3 regions of the Pseudomonas sp. WT-JTC genome follow, and region 3 is predicted to be linked to each of the others. Evidence: predicted binding sites of a transcription regulator. Region 3 holds the regulator's gene; each other region holds the start of a gene.
What was found. The regulator FliA, encoded in region 3, starts transcription of late flagellar genes. The targets are predictions, from matches to a motif close to CTAAAGTTTNNNNNNNNNNNGCCGNTAA.

Region 1 (3,274 bases), 310 kb from region 3:
TATTGGCTGTCTTGGTCAGCTCTTCACTCAGCAATGCCGAGTTCTGCGCCTGTTCCGAGGTCTGGTCCGCCAGCTCCGAGATGTTGCTGATGTTGCGGCTGATTTCTTCGGCCACGGCGCTTTGCTCTTCGGTCGCGGCAGCGATCTGGGTGGTCATGTCGGTAATGTTGGCCACCGCTTCGCTGATCCCTACCAGTGCCTGGTCCGCTTCCAGTACCCGCGCCACGCCTTCTTCCGCCTGACGATGCCCGGCTTCCATGGTCTGCACGGCGGTGCTGGCGGTTTGCTGGAGCTTGGCTATCAGTGTATGAATCTGCCCGGTGGACTCACTGGTTCGTTGCGCCAGCTGACGGACTTCGTCGGCAACCACTGCGAAGCCACGACCCATTTCGCCGGCACGGGCCGCTTCGATGGCGGCGTTCAGGGCCAGCAGGTTGGTCTGGTCGGCGATGCCTTTGATCACGTCGACCACGCCACCGATTTCGTTGCTGTCCTTGGCCAGTTGGGTCACGGTCACGCCGGTTTCACCGACCACCACCGACAGGCGCTGGATGGCTTCGCGGGTTTCCCCGGCGATGTCACGACCGCGACCGGTCAGGCGATTGGCTTCCTGGGTGGCGTCAGCGGTGCGTTGCACGTGGCTGGCGACTTCCTGGGTGGTAGCGGCCATCTGGTTGACCGCGGTGGCCACTTGCTCGGTTTCGACGCGTTGACGTTCCAGACCGCTGGAGCTGTTGTGCGCCAGGGTATCGGACTGCCTGGCCTGGTCGGTCAGGTGTTCGGCCGTGTCCTGCAGGCGCGTCAGGCAGGTTTTCAGGCGTGCTTCCTGGCTGAGGATGGACATTTCCAGACGCGCCTGGGCGCCGCGACTGTCGGTGTACATCTGTGCGATCAACGGGTCGGAGGTCGTCTGCTCGGCCAGGCGCAGCAAGCGCTTGAGGCCGCGTTGTTGCCACTGAAGGCCCATCAGGCCCAGCGGCACCGAGAGCCCGGCTGCCAGGGCAAACCCCCAATGGGAGTTCAGCGACGCACCGATCATGAAGCTCAATTGGCTGACCAGAATGAACGGCAGCCAGTCCTGCAGGATCGGCAGCCATTTATCCGACGAGGGTACGGCCGACTTGCCCTGGTTGATGCGTTGGTAGAGCGCCTCGGCGCGGCGGATCTGTTCGGCGGTGGGCTTGACCCGCACCGACTCGTAACCGATCACCTGATTGCCTTCGAAGATCGGTGTCACATAGGCGTTCACCCAGTAATGATCACCGGTCTTGCAGCGATTCTTGACAATGCCCATCCATGGCAAGCCTTGTTTCAGTGTGCCCCACATGTGTGCGAACACCGCGGCCGGCACATCAGGGTGACGGACCAGGTTGTGCGGTGCGCGGATCAGCTCCTCTCGGGAAAACCCGCTGATTTCGACGAATGCGTCGTTACAGTAGGTAATCATGCCCTTGGCATCGGTGGTGGAAATCAACCGTTGCTGAGCCGGGAAGGTCCGCTCGCGTTGTGTAATTGGCTGGTTGTTACGCATGGCTTTCTTAATCCGCAAGGCTTTCAAGTGCTGTATCGGCAAGATCGGCGGATTGTTGAGATTATTTTTCGATAATCAGCCATGCGTCGCAAAATGACCCATGCGTCAGCCGGCGAGCATCGGATAGGTGAACAGGCCGAAGTGCAGCAGGTTCAAGCCAAAGTGGCTGGCGATTGCGGCCGCCAGCCCACCGAAACGGTAGGCCAGGCCATAGCCGACCCCGGCCAGCGTTGCCAGTAACACCCACTGCCATCCTGCGCCGATATGGGCCAGGCCGAAGGCCGATGACGCCAGCAACAGGGCGAGGTTTTCACCCTGGGGGCGGTGTTTCAGGCACCGGCTCAGGCCGCCCTGGATGTAGCCACGAAACAGTGCTTCCTCGACCAGCGTCACCAGCAGCAGATTGTTCAGCAACCACAACCAGGCTTGATCCGGCCATTTCGGCGCCCAGGCGATGACCCCCAGCAACAGCGCGCCGCCCAGTGCCAGCAGGGCGCTCAAGGTCAGTGCCAGTGAGGTGGCATACAGCGCTGGCCGAAGCGAACGGCGGCCGACAATCCACGGGCAAACCAGCAACAGCCAGAAGCCGATCAGCGGTTTGTCCAGATTCAGGTGCATCGCAAATAACACGGCGTTATCGGTGAAACGCTGGGGATCGATACCGCGACCGTTGTAGAAGCCGGGAAGCCAATGTGTCGCCAGGGTCAAAGCCAGGACGATAAACAGCCCGTGGCCGAGATAGCGAACAAAAGGAATTTCGCGCTGGCGAACCGCCGCACCGGCGACCAGTAACAGGAACACCGAGATTGCAGAGAGCCAACCGAGATGGCCGTAAGTCAGCGCCAGTCCATAGCCGAGGGTGAGCAGGGCCAGAAACGTCCATGGCAGGGCAATCATTTGAAGTCCTTGTGTCGGGATTTGCGGCGCGCGGCCACCGTCTGTGGGAGCGGGCTTGCTCGCGATAGCTTACTGACTGTCCCCAACAAAAACACCGCCCGAAGGCGGTGTCTTTGTCAGCGCTCGGTCAAGACGCGATCAATTGCCGCAACACGTAGTGCAGAATCCCTCCGGACTTGAAGTACTCCACCTCGTTGAGCGTATCGATGCGGCACAGCACTTCGACTTTTTCGCTGCTGCCGTTTTCACGGGTTATGACCAGGTTCAGGTTCATCCGTGGAGTCAGCTCGACGCCAGTCAGGCCGAGGATGTCCAGGGTTTCACTGCCGTTGAGTTTCAGGCTCTTGCGGTTCTGATCCAGCTTGAACTGCAACGGCAGCACGCCCATGCCTACCAGGTTGGAACGGTGAATCCGTTCGAAGCTTTCGGCGATGACCGCCTTCACTCCCAGCAGGTTGGTGCCTTTGGCCGCCCAGTCGCGACTCGATCCGGTGCCGTATTCCTGGCCGGCGATCACCACCAGCGGCGTGCCCGAAGCCTGATAACGCATGGCGGCGTCGTAGATCGGCATTTTCTCCCCGGTGGGTATGTAGCGGGTGTTGCCGCCTTCCTCGCCGCCGAGCATTTCGTTGCGTATGCGGATGTTGGCGAAGGTGCCGCGCATCATCACTTCATGGTTGCCGCGCCGCGAGCCGTAGGAGTTGAAGTCCCGCGGTTCCACGCCTTTGTCGCGCAGGTATTGCCCGGCCGGGCTGTCCGCCTTGATGTTGCCGGCGGGGGAGATGTGGTCGGTGGTCACCGAGTCGCCGAGCAGTGCCAGGACGCGCGCGCCGCTGACATCCCTGA
Region 2 (3,274 bases), 3.2 Mb from region 3:
CCGCGTGTTGACGAGCAGGTGGTGCAGGATCAGATGCACAGTCCGGTGAGTACCGGGCCAGAGCCTGAATCAGAACCTGAAACTGTCACCGAAACTGAAACCGATCAGCCGCCGGAAGATCCTGATACAGGGCGGGACCCAAACCTCAGCGAAGTCAGGCCTTAAATTCCGGGCACAAAAAAACGGGCAGCCACCGTAAGGGCTGCCCGTTTTTTTGGCGCTCTGTCAGAGGTCGTCTTTGTCGAAGCGGCGGGCTTCGCGTTGCAACTGGTAGACGAAGCGTTCGACCTGACGCTGCACCAGTCCGCTCATGTTGTGGAAGCGAACGCCGGCGAAGGTGGTGGAAATCTTTTCTTCGAAGTGCAGATAACGCAATTCGACCGGAGCGGTCATTTTGCCAAAGGGCAGGTCGGCGCTGAAGCGGTCGTAAACCTGACCCAGTTGCAGGCTGCCAGTGATGTCGCCTTCGAAACGCAGTTTGCAGCCGGTCGCGGAAATATCCAGCAGTTTGCCGCTGATGGAGGCCTTGAGCTTTTCGCCGTCGAGGTTGACGTTGACCAGTTGTGCCAGCTTCAGTGCCGCACGGAACGCATTGCGGCGCTGGTGGTACACCACTTGATCGGGCAGGGCGCCGCGATAGCAGCGGCTGCCACCGGATTCGTCGATGTTCAATTGGCCGTTGCTTTCCCAGGCAATGCGTACGCCTTCGTGGAAGCCTTCGACCTTGAACGGTTCGCCCGCCAGCAGGTAGCGCTCGCCATCGCGTGGGATCATTTCGTCCAGGGCAATCATGTTGCTGTCACGGTCCAGATCCACCAGATAGCTCTGGAAGCGCTGGCTGCGCTCGTGGAACGTGATGATCAGCGGGTCATGGCTTTCGAGCAGCTGGCGCAGGTTGCCGGAGATTTCCAAGGGCGTGGAGAGCACCTTGGGTGGCTGCGGAGCATCATCCACGGTTAAGGCATTGGACACGGTTAATCAATCTCCAGACAAAATTTGACTACGGCTGGCCAGCATTTTGCCAGCATTTTTTGCGTCTTGGATAGAGCGGGCTCATCGAGCGGGCTAAGCCTGACTGAGCTGGCGTGGCTTGACAAGCTTGGAGAATGTTCCGCTGGCATCGTACAGCGCCGGGGTTTCACCGCCGGTGAGGATTTTCAGCTGGGTGGCCGTAGCGGCCTGCTGAGTGAGGATCGACTGACCGTTGTTGGCGTTGATGGCCTGGCACTGGGCCAGGAGATCGGTCAGCACGTCACTTTGCGCCAGCAACTGGTCGCCAATGCTCGACTGGCTGGCCAATTGCTCAAGACCGCCACGGTTGGTCGGCAGGTTGAGGCTGGCGAGAACTTCACTGCGCTTGCGGCCATGCTGTTCGAGCAGGACGACCAATGCCTGTTTCTGCGCCAGGATGTCCTCGAGCAATGGCATGTCGCGGCCATGCAATGCGAGGGACTCGGTCTGCAGCAATTCCAGCAAGTGTTGCGCTGGAGCAAAGTCGTCGGTGATCAGTTGCAGTAAATTAGTGTCGTGCATGGCTGGCCTTGGGTTTTAAGCGTCCAAAAGCCTGGCGCCGGCGTTGGCCTAGCGCTGGGCTTCGAAGTTGAGCAGTTTGCTGGCTACACGGTTGCTGTCGACCTTATAGCTGCCATCGGCAATCGCTGCTTTCAACTCGGCCACGCGGGCTTTGTCGACGGCAGGCTGATCGCGCAGCTTGTCAGTGACCTTCTGCAACTGTTGAGCCTCATCGCTGAGGTGTACCGATTCCCCGCTTTTGACGGTACCGGCCTGTTCGGCCGCGGACTCCAGCGCCGCGGATTTGCCGGCTTCGGCGCTTTCCTTGCTGGCGCTGGTACGTGTACTGCCCGTAAGGGACGAGGAGCTGTTCAAACGACTGAAATCGATGACCATGATAAAAAACCTCTGGGAATTTGGACGCTTGCCATGGTTTCGGCCATTCCCTGGAAAACTTTAGGTCCATTTATCAATGAACCTCGCGCGCGTCAGCGCTTGCCCTGCATGGAGCACAGTCTAGGGAACAGCCGCGGCAAGCGCCACATTCCGGTGAACCGAGAACCTTACATGGACACTTCTACCTGCCCCGGCGCCATGACCTGCGCCTTGATGACTCGCTGGGAGTTGAGGTTTTTCACCCGGATCTGTTCGCTCAGGCCGCCGTTTGACAGGGCTTCGCCCGGCATGCGCACGCTGAGCGTACCGCTGCGGGCGGTAATCACCACCTGATCACCCTTGCGGATGACCTCGGCCTGTTCGATGTGCACCAGGGTAATCACCTGGTCGGCGACCGTTGGTCGGGTCAGTCGCTGCCCGATCGCCTGATCAAGGGAGGTCAAGTAGCCCTGGCTGATCAGGCTGATATCGCGCTCGCGCAGGACCACGTCCCCGGGTTCGACAATGGCGGCGCGACGCAGTGGCCGGGCGGTGGTCACGACATCGCGAAACAGGCGGACTTGAGCGGGCACGAAGACGGTCCAGGGGGCGGCGCCCTCGCAGCGGACCTTGACCGTGACCCGTCCCAGCGGCTTGGGGCTCTCAAGGGTTGCTGTCAATTCCTTGTCGCACATGGGCATGTGCATGCGCGGATCGAGCGGGTTGACCTGAATCTCGTAGCGACCTTCCGTTTGACTGGTAGCCAGATAGTCTTCTACGGTGAATTCAAGAAAGCCCTGAGTGACGCCGATAAGCATGTCAGGCAAGGTAACCGCGTCAGCAAGGGCAGGGCTGCCAGCGTTGAACAGGCAAACAGCCGCCAGCACGCCGAGCAATTTGCGGCAGGGTGTGGTCAGGCGTCGAAAAAATGTCGGTTCTGTGTTCATAACGATTAAAAAAGCAAGCGCCGTGCCGTTTAGTGATGAAGGCGCGTCGCAACAACACTTGGCGTTGGTGTAGGAGTCTGGGCATGGCTGGTGTAATGGATTCGGTAAACCAGCGCACGCAACTGGTGGGGCAGAATCGCCTGGAGCTGTTGTTGTTCCGTCTCGACGGCCAGCAGCTGTACGGGATCAACGTGTTCAAGGTTCGGGAGGTGCTGCAATGCCCCCAACTGACGCTGATGCCCAAATCCAGTCCTGTCGTGTGCGGTGTGGCGAACATCCGGGGGGCGACCATACCGATCCTTGATCTGGCGATGGCGACCGGCTCCGGTGCTTTGAAGGACAAGAACAATCCCTTCGTGATCATCACGGAGTACAACACCAAGACCCAGGGTTTCCTGGTCCGCTCGGTGGAACGCATCGTCAACATGAACTGGGAGGAG
Region 3 (3,274 bases):
CGGGCCTGCAGGCCAGCGACCCGGCCCTGCGCATGCAGCTCGAAAGCCTGGCCGGTCGCGGCATCCGTTCAAAAAATTATCTGGTTCTGGCAACCACCAGCCAGAAACAGGTTCTAACGGCCGCTTACCACAGTTACAAGCGTTGCGGGCTAGCTGGCTGCATCCTGACTAAACTGGATGAGACGGCAAGCCTGGGCGAGGTGTTGAGCCTGGCCATCAGTCATGAGTTACCCGTGGCCTACCTGACCGATGGCCCGCGGATCCCGGATGATTTGCATCTGCCGCGCCGTCATCAGTTGGTCAGTCGCGCCGTCAGCGTGCAAATGCAGGAAGAACCCAGCGAAGAAGCCATGGCTGACATGTTCGCTGATATTTACCACAGCCAAACCAAGCAGGTTGGCTAAGGTAGTAATGAACAGTTTTTGTACCTACATCGATGGTCTGCCATGCATTGTTCCGATTGCGAACGCGCAGCCAGTAATGTGGCCTCCGTCTATGCAAGACAAGGTAAAGAAATAACATGGGCAGCATGCATCCCGTACAGGTGATTGCGGTGACCGGCGGCAAAGGTGGCGTCGGGAAAACTAATGTGTCAGTGAACTTGTCCCTGGCTCTGGCTGAGCTTGGCCGGCGCGTCATGCTGTTGGACGCCGACCTGGGACTGGCGAACGTCGACGTTCTGCTGGGCCTGACACCCAAACGTACCCTGGCCGACGTGATCGAGGGCCGCTGCGAACTGCGCGACGTACTGCTGCAGGGACCAGGCGGCATCCGTATCGTTCCGGCCGCATCCGGCACTCAGAGCATGGTGCATCTGAGTCCTGCGCAACACGCCGGCCTGATCCAGGCCTTCAGTGATATCGGTGACAACCTCGACGTATTGGTGATCGACACCGCTGCGGGCATAGGTGACTCGGTAGTCAGTTTCGTTCGCGCAGCCCAGGAAGTGCTGCTGGTGGTGTGTGACGAGCCGACCTCGATTACCGATGCCTACGCCTTGATCAAGTTGCTCAATCGCGACTACGGCATGAACCGCTTCCGCGTCCTTGCCAACATGGCCCAGAGCCCGCAGGAAGGGCGCAACCTGTTCGCCAAGTTGACCAAGGTCACGGATCGCTTCCTCGACGTCGCCCTGCAATACGTCGGCGCTGTGCCCTACGACGAAAGCGTGCGCAAGGCTGTGCAGAAACAGCGCGCCGTCTACGAGGCTTTCCCGCGTTCCAAGTGCTCGCTGGCGTTCAAGGCCATCGCGCAGAAAGTCGATACCTGGCCGCTGCCTGCCAACCCGCGCGGGCACCTGGAGTTTTTCGTCGAGCGCCTCGTGCAGCAAACAGCAGGACCCGTGTTATGACAGCAAGCGGTTACAACCTCTACAAGAAATCGGCGCGTGATGCGCAGTACGAGCTGATCGAGCGTTACGCGCCGCTGGTTAAACGCATTGCTTACCACCTGCTGGCGCGCTTGCCGGCCAGTGTCCAGGTCGAAGACCTGATCCAGGCCGGGATGATCGGCCTGCTTGAAGTGTCGACCAAATACGACGCCAGCAAAGGCGCCAGTTTCGAGACGTACGCGGGCATTCGAATCCGCGGCGCCATGCTCGATGAAGTGCGCAAGGGGGACTGGGCGCCACGTTCGGTTCACCGCAATACGCGCATGGTCAGCGACGCGATTCGCTCGATTGAAGCGAAAACCGGCCGTGACGCTAAAGATCACGAGGTTGCGGCCGAACTCCAATTGAGTCTCGACGATTACTACGGAATTTTGAACGACACCCTGGGCAGCCGGTTATTCAGTTTCGACGATCTGTTGCAGGACGGCGAACACGAAGGGCTGCACGAGGATGGCGCGAGTGCTCATCTCGAGCCGTCACGCGATCTGGAAGATGAACGCTTCCAGGCTGCGCTGGCGGATGCGATTGCCAATTTGCCGGAGCGTGAGCGACTGGTGTTGGCGCTGTACTACGACGAAGAGTTGAACCTCAAGGAAATCGGTGAGGTCCTGGGGGTCAGCGAATCGCGGGTCAGCCAGTTACACAGCCAGTGCGCGGCCCGTTTGCGGGGGCGTTTGGGGGAGTGGCGAGCGCGCTGAAGGCAGTGTGGGGACACTGCGAACGAGGCTGGTGTGGTGTTGAACTGCGCCAGTCGCGATCTGTTGTGCTCCAGACAGTCATTGAGTGCTTTGCCGGATTGATTGAAATGGCGCGTCCAGGTGCTGGGCGCGTTTAAGACTGCTTGGAGGTCGAATTGGACAAGAACATGAAAATCCTCATCGTTGATGACTTCTCAACGATGCGGCGGATCATCAAGAACCTGCTGCGTGACCTTGGGTTCACCAACACCGTCGAGGCCGACGATGGCACTACCGCCATTCCGGTGCTCAACAGCGGAAGCATCGACTTTCTGGTAACGGACTGGAACATGCCTGGCATGACCGGTATCGATCTGCTGCGCCACGTGCGTGCCGATGAAAAGCTCAAGCATCTGCCGGTGCTGATGGTGACCGCTGAAGCCAAGCGCGAGCAGATCATCGAAGCGGCCCAGGCCGGCGTTAACGGCTATGTGGTCAAACCCTTCACGGCCCAGGCGTTGAAAGAAAAAATCGAGAAGATTTTCGAACGCATCGGTTGATGAGTGCGCCACGGGGGAGCTATGGACAATAACGAAACCTCATTGGGCGATTTCGAATCGACCCTGAAAAAACACGCCGTCGAATTGGTCGCAAGCCTTGAAAAGGGCAAGTTCGGCGACGCGGTGCAATTGATCCATGAGCTCAACCAGACCCGTGACCGCGGCCTGTATCGGGAAGTGGGCAAGCTCACTCGCGAACTGCATAGCGCGATCGTCAATTTCCAGATTGACCCGCACATGCCGCAAGCCGAAGAAGTGTCGCAGATTACCGATGCCACCGAGCGTCTGGGGTATGTGGTCAAGCTGACCGAAGCTGCGGCCAACCGCACCATGGATCTGGTGGAAAGTGCCACGCCACTGGTCAATGGCCTGGCGGATGAAGCCCAGGCCTTGAGCACGGACTGGGGGCGTTTCATGCGTCGCGAAGTCGGGGCGCAGGAGTTTCGTGAACTGGCCCGGCGGGTCGACGGGTTCCTGGCGCGCAGCGGCACGGACAATCGCGCGGTGTCGGGCAACCTGAACGACATCCTGCTCGCCCAGGATTACCAGGACCTCACAGGGCAAGTGATCAAGCGCGTGACCCAGTTGGTCACCGAAGTTGAAAGCAACCTGCTCAAGCTCGTGCTCATGGCCAGTCAGGTGGACCG

Region 1: a site for FliA is predicted at 1,564-1,591, ahead of AC06G5_RS09195 (methyl-accepting chemotaxis protein). Genes of this name have one in related genera too.
Region 2: a site for FliA is predicted at 1,945-1,972, ahead of flgM (flagellar biosynthesis anti-sigma factor FlgM). Genes of this name have one in related genera too.

What each region holds. Positions count from the first base shown of each region.
Region 1 is NZ_CM160042.1:2,026,216-2,029,489, forward strand. It holds gene AC06G5_RS09195 (methyl-accepting chemotaxis protein) at 1-1,531, opposite strand, end outside; gene AC06G5_RS09200 (CPBP family intramembrane glutamic endopeptidase) at 1,637-2,428, opposite strand; gene acnA (aconitate hydratase AcnA) at 2,556-3,274, opposite strand, start outside.
Region 2 is NZ_CM160042.1:5,154,074-5,157,347, reverse strand. It holds gene AC06G5_RS23370 (MFS transporter) at 1-165, shown strand, start outside; gene AC06G5_RS23365 (flagellar brake protein) at 226-972, opposite strand; gene AC06G5_RS23360 (flagella synthesis protein FlgN) at 1,066-1,533, opposite strand; gene flgM (flagellar biosynthesis anti-sigma factor FlgM) at 1,582-1,908, opposite strand; gene flgA (flagellar basal body P-ring formation chaperone FlgA) at 2,076-2,834, opposite strand; gene AC06G5_RS23345 (chemotaxis protein CheV) at 2,918-3,274, shown strand, end outside.
Region 3 is NZ_CM160042.1:1,717,360-1,720,633, forward strand. It holds gene flhF (flagellar biosynthesis GTPase FlhF) at 1-404, shown strand, start outside; gene fleN (flagellar synthesis regulator FleN) at 521-1,351, shown strand; gene fliA (RNA polymerase sigma factor FliA) at 1,348-2,088, shown strand; gene AC06G5_RS07720 (chemotaxis response regulator CheY) at 2,256-2,627, shown strand; gene AC06G5_RS07725 (protein phosphatase CheZ) at 2,649-3,274, shown strand, end outside.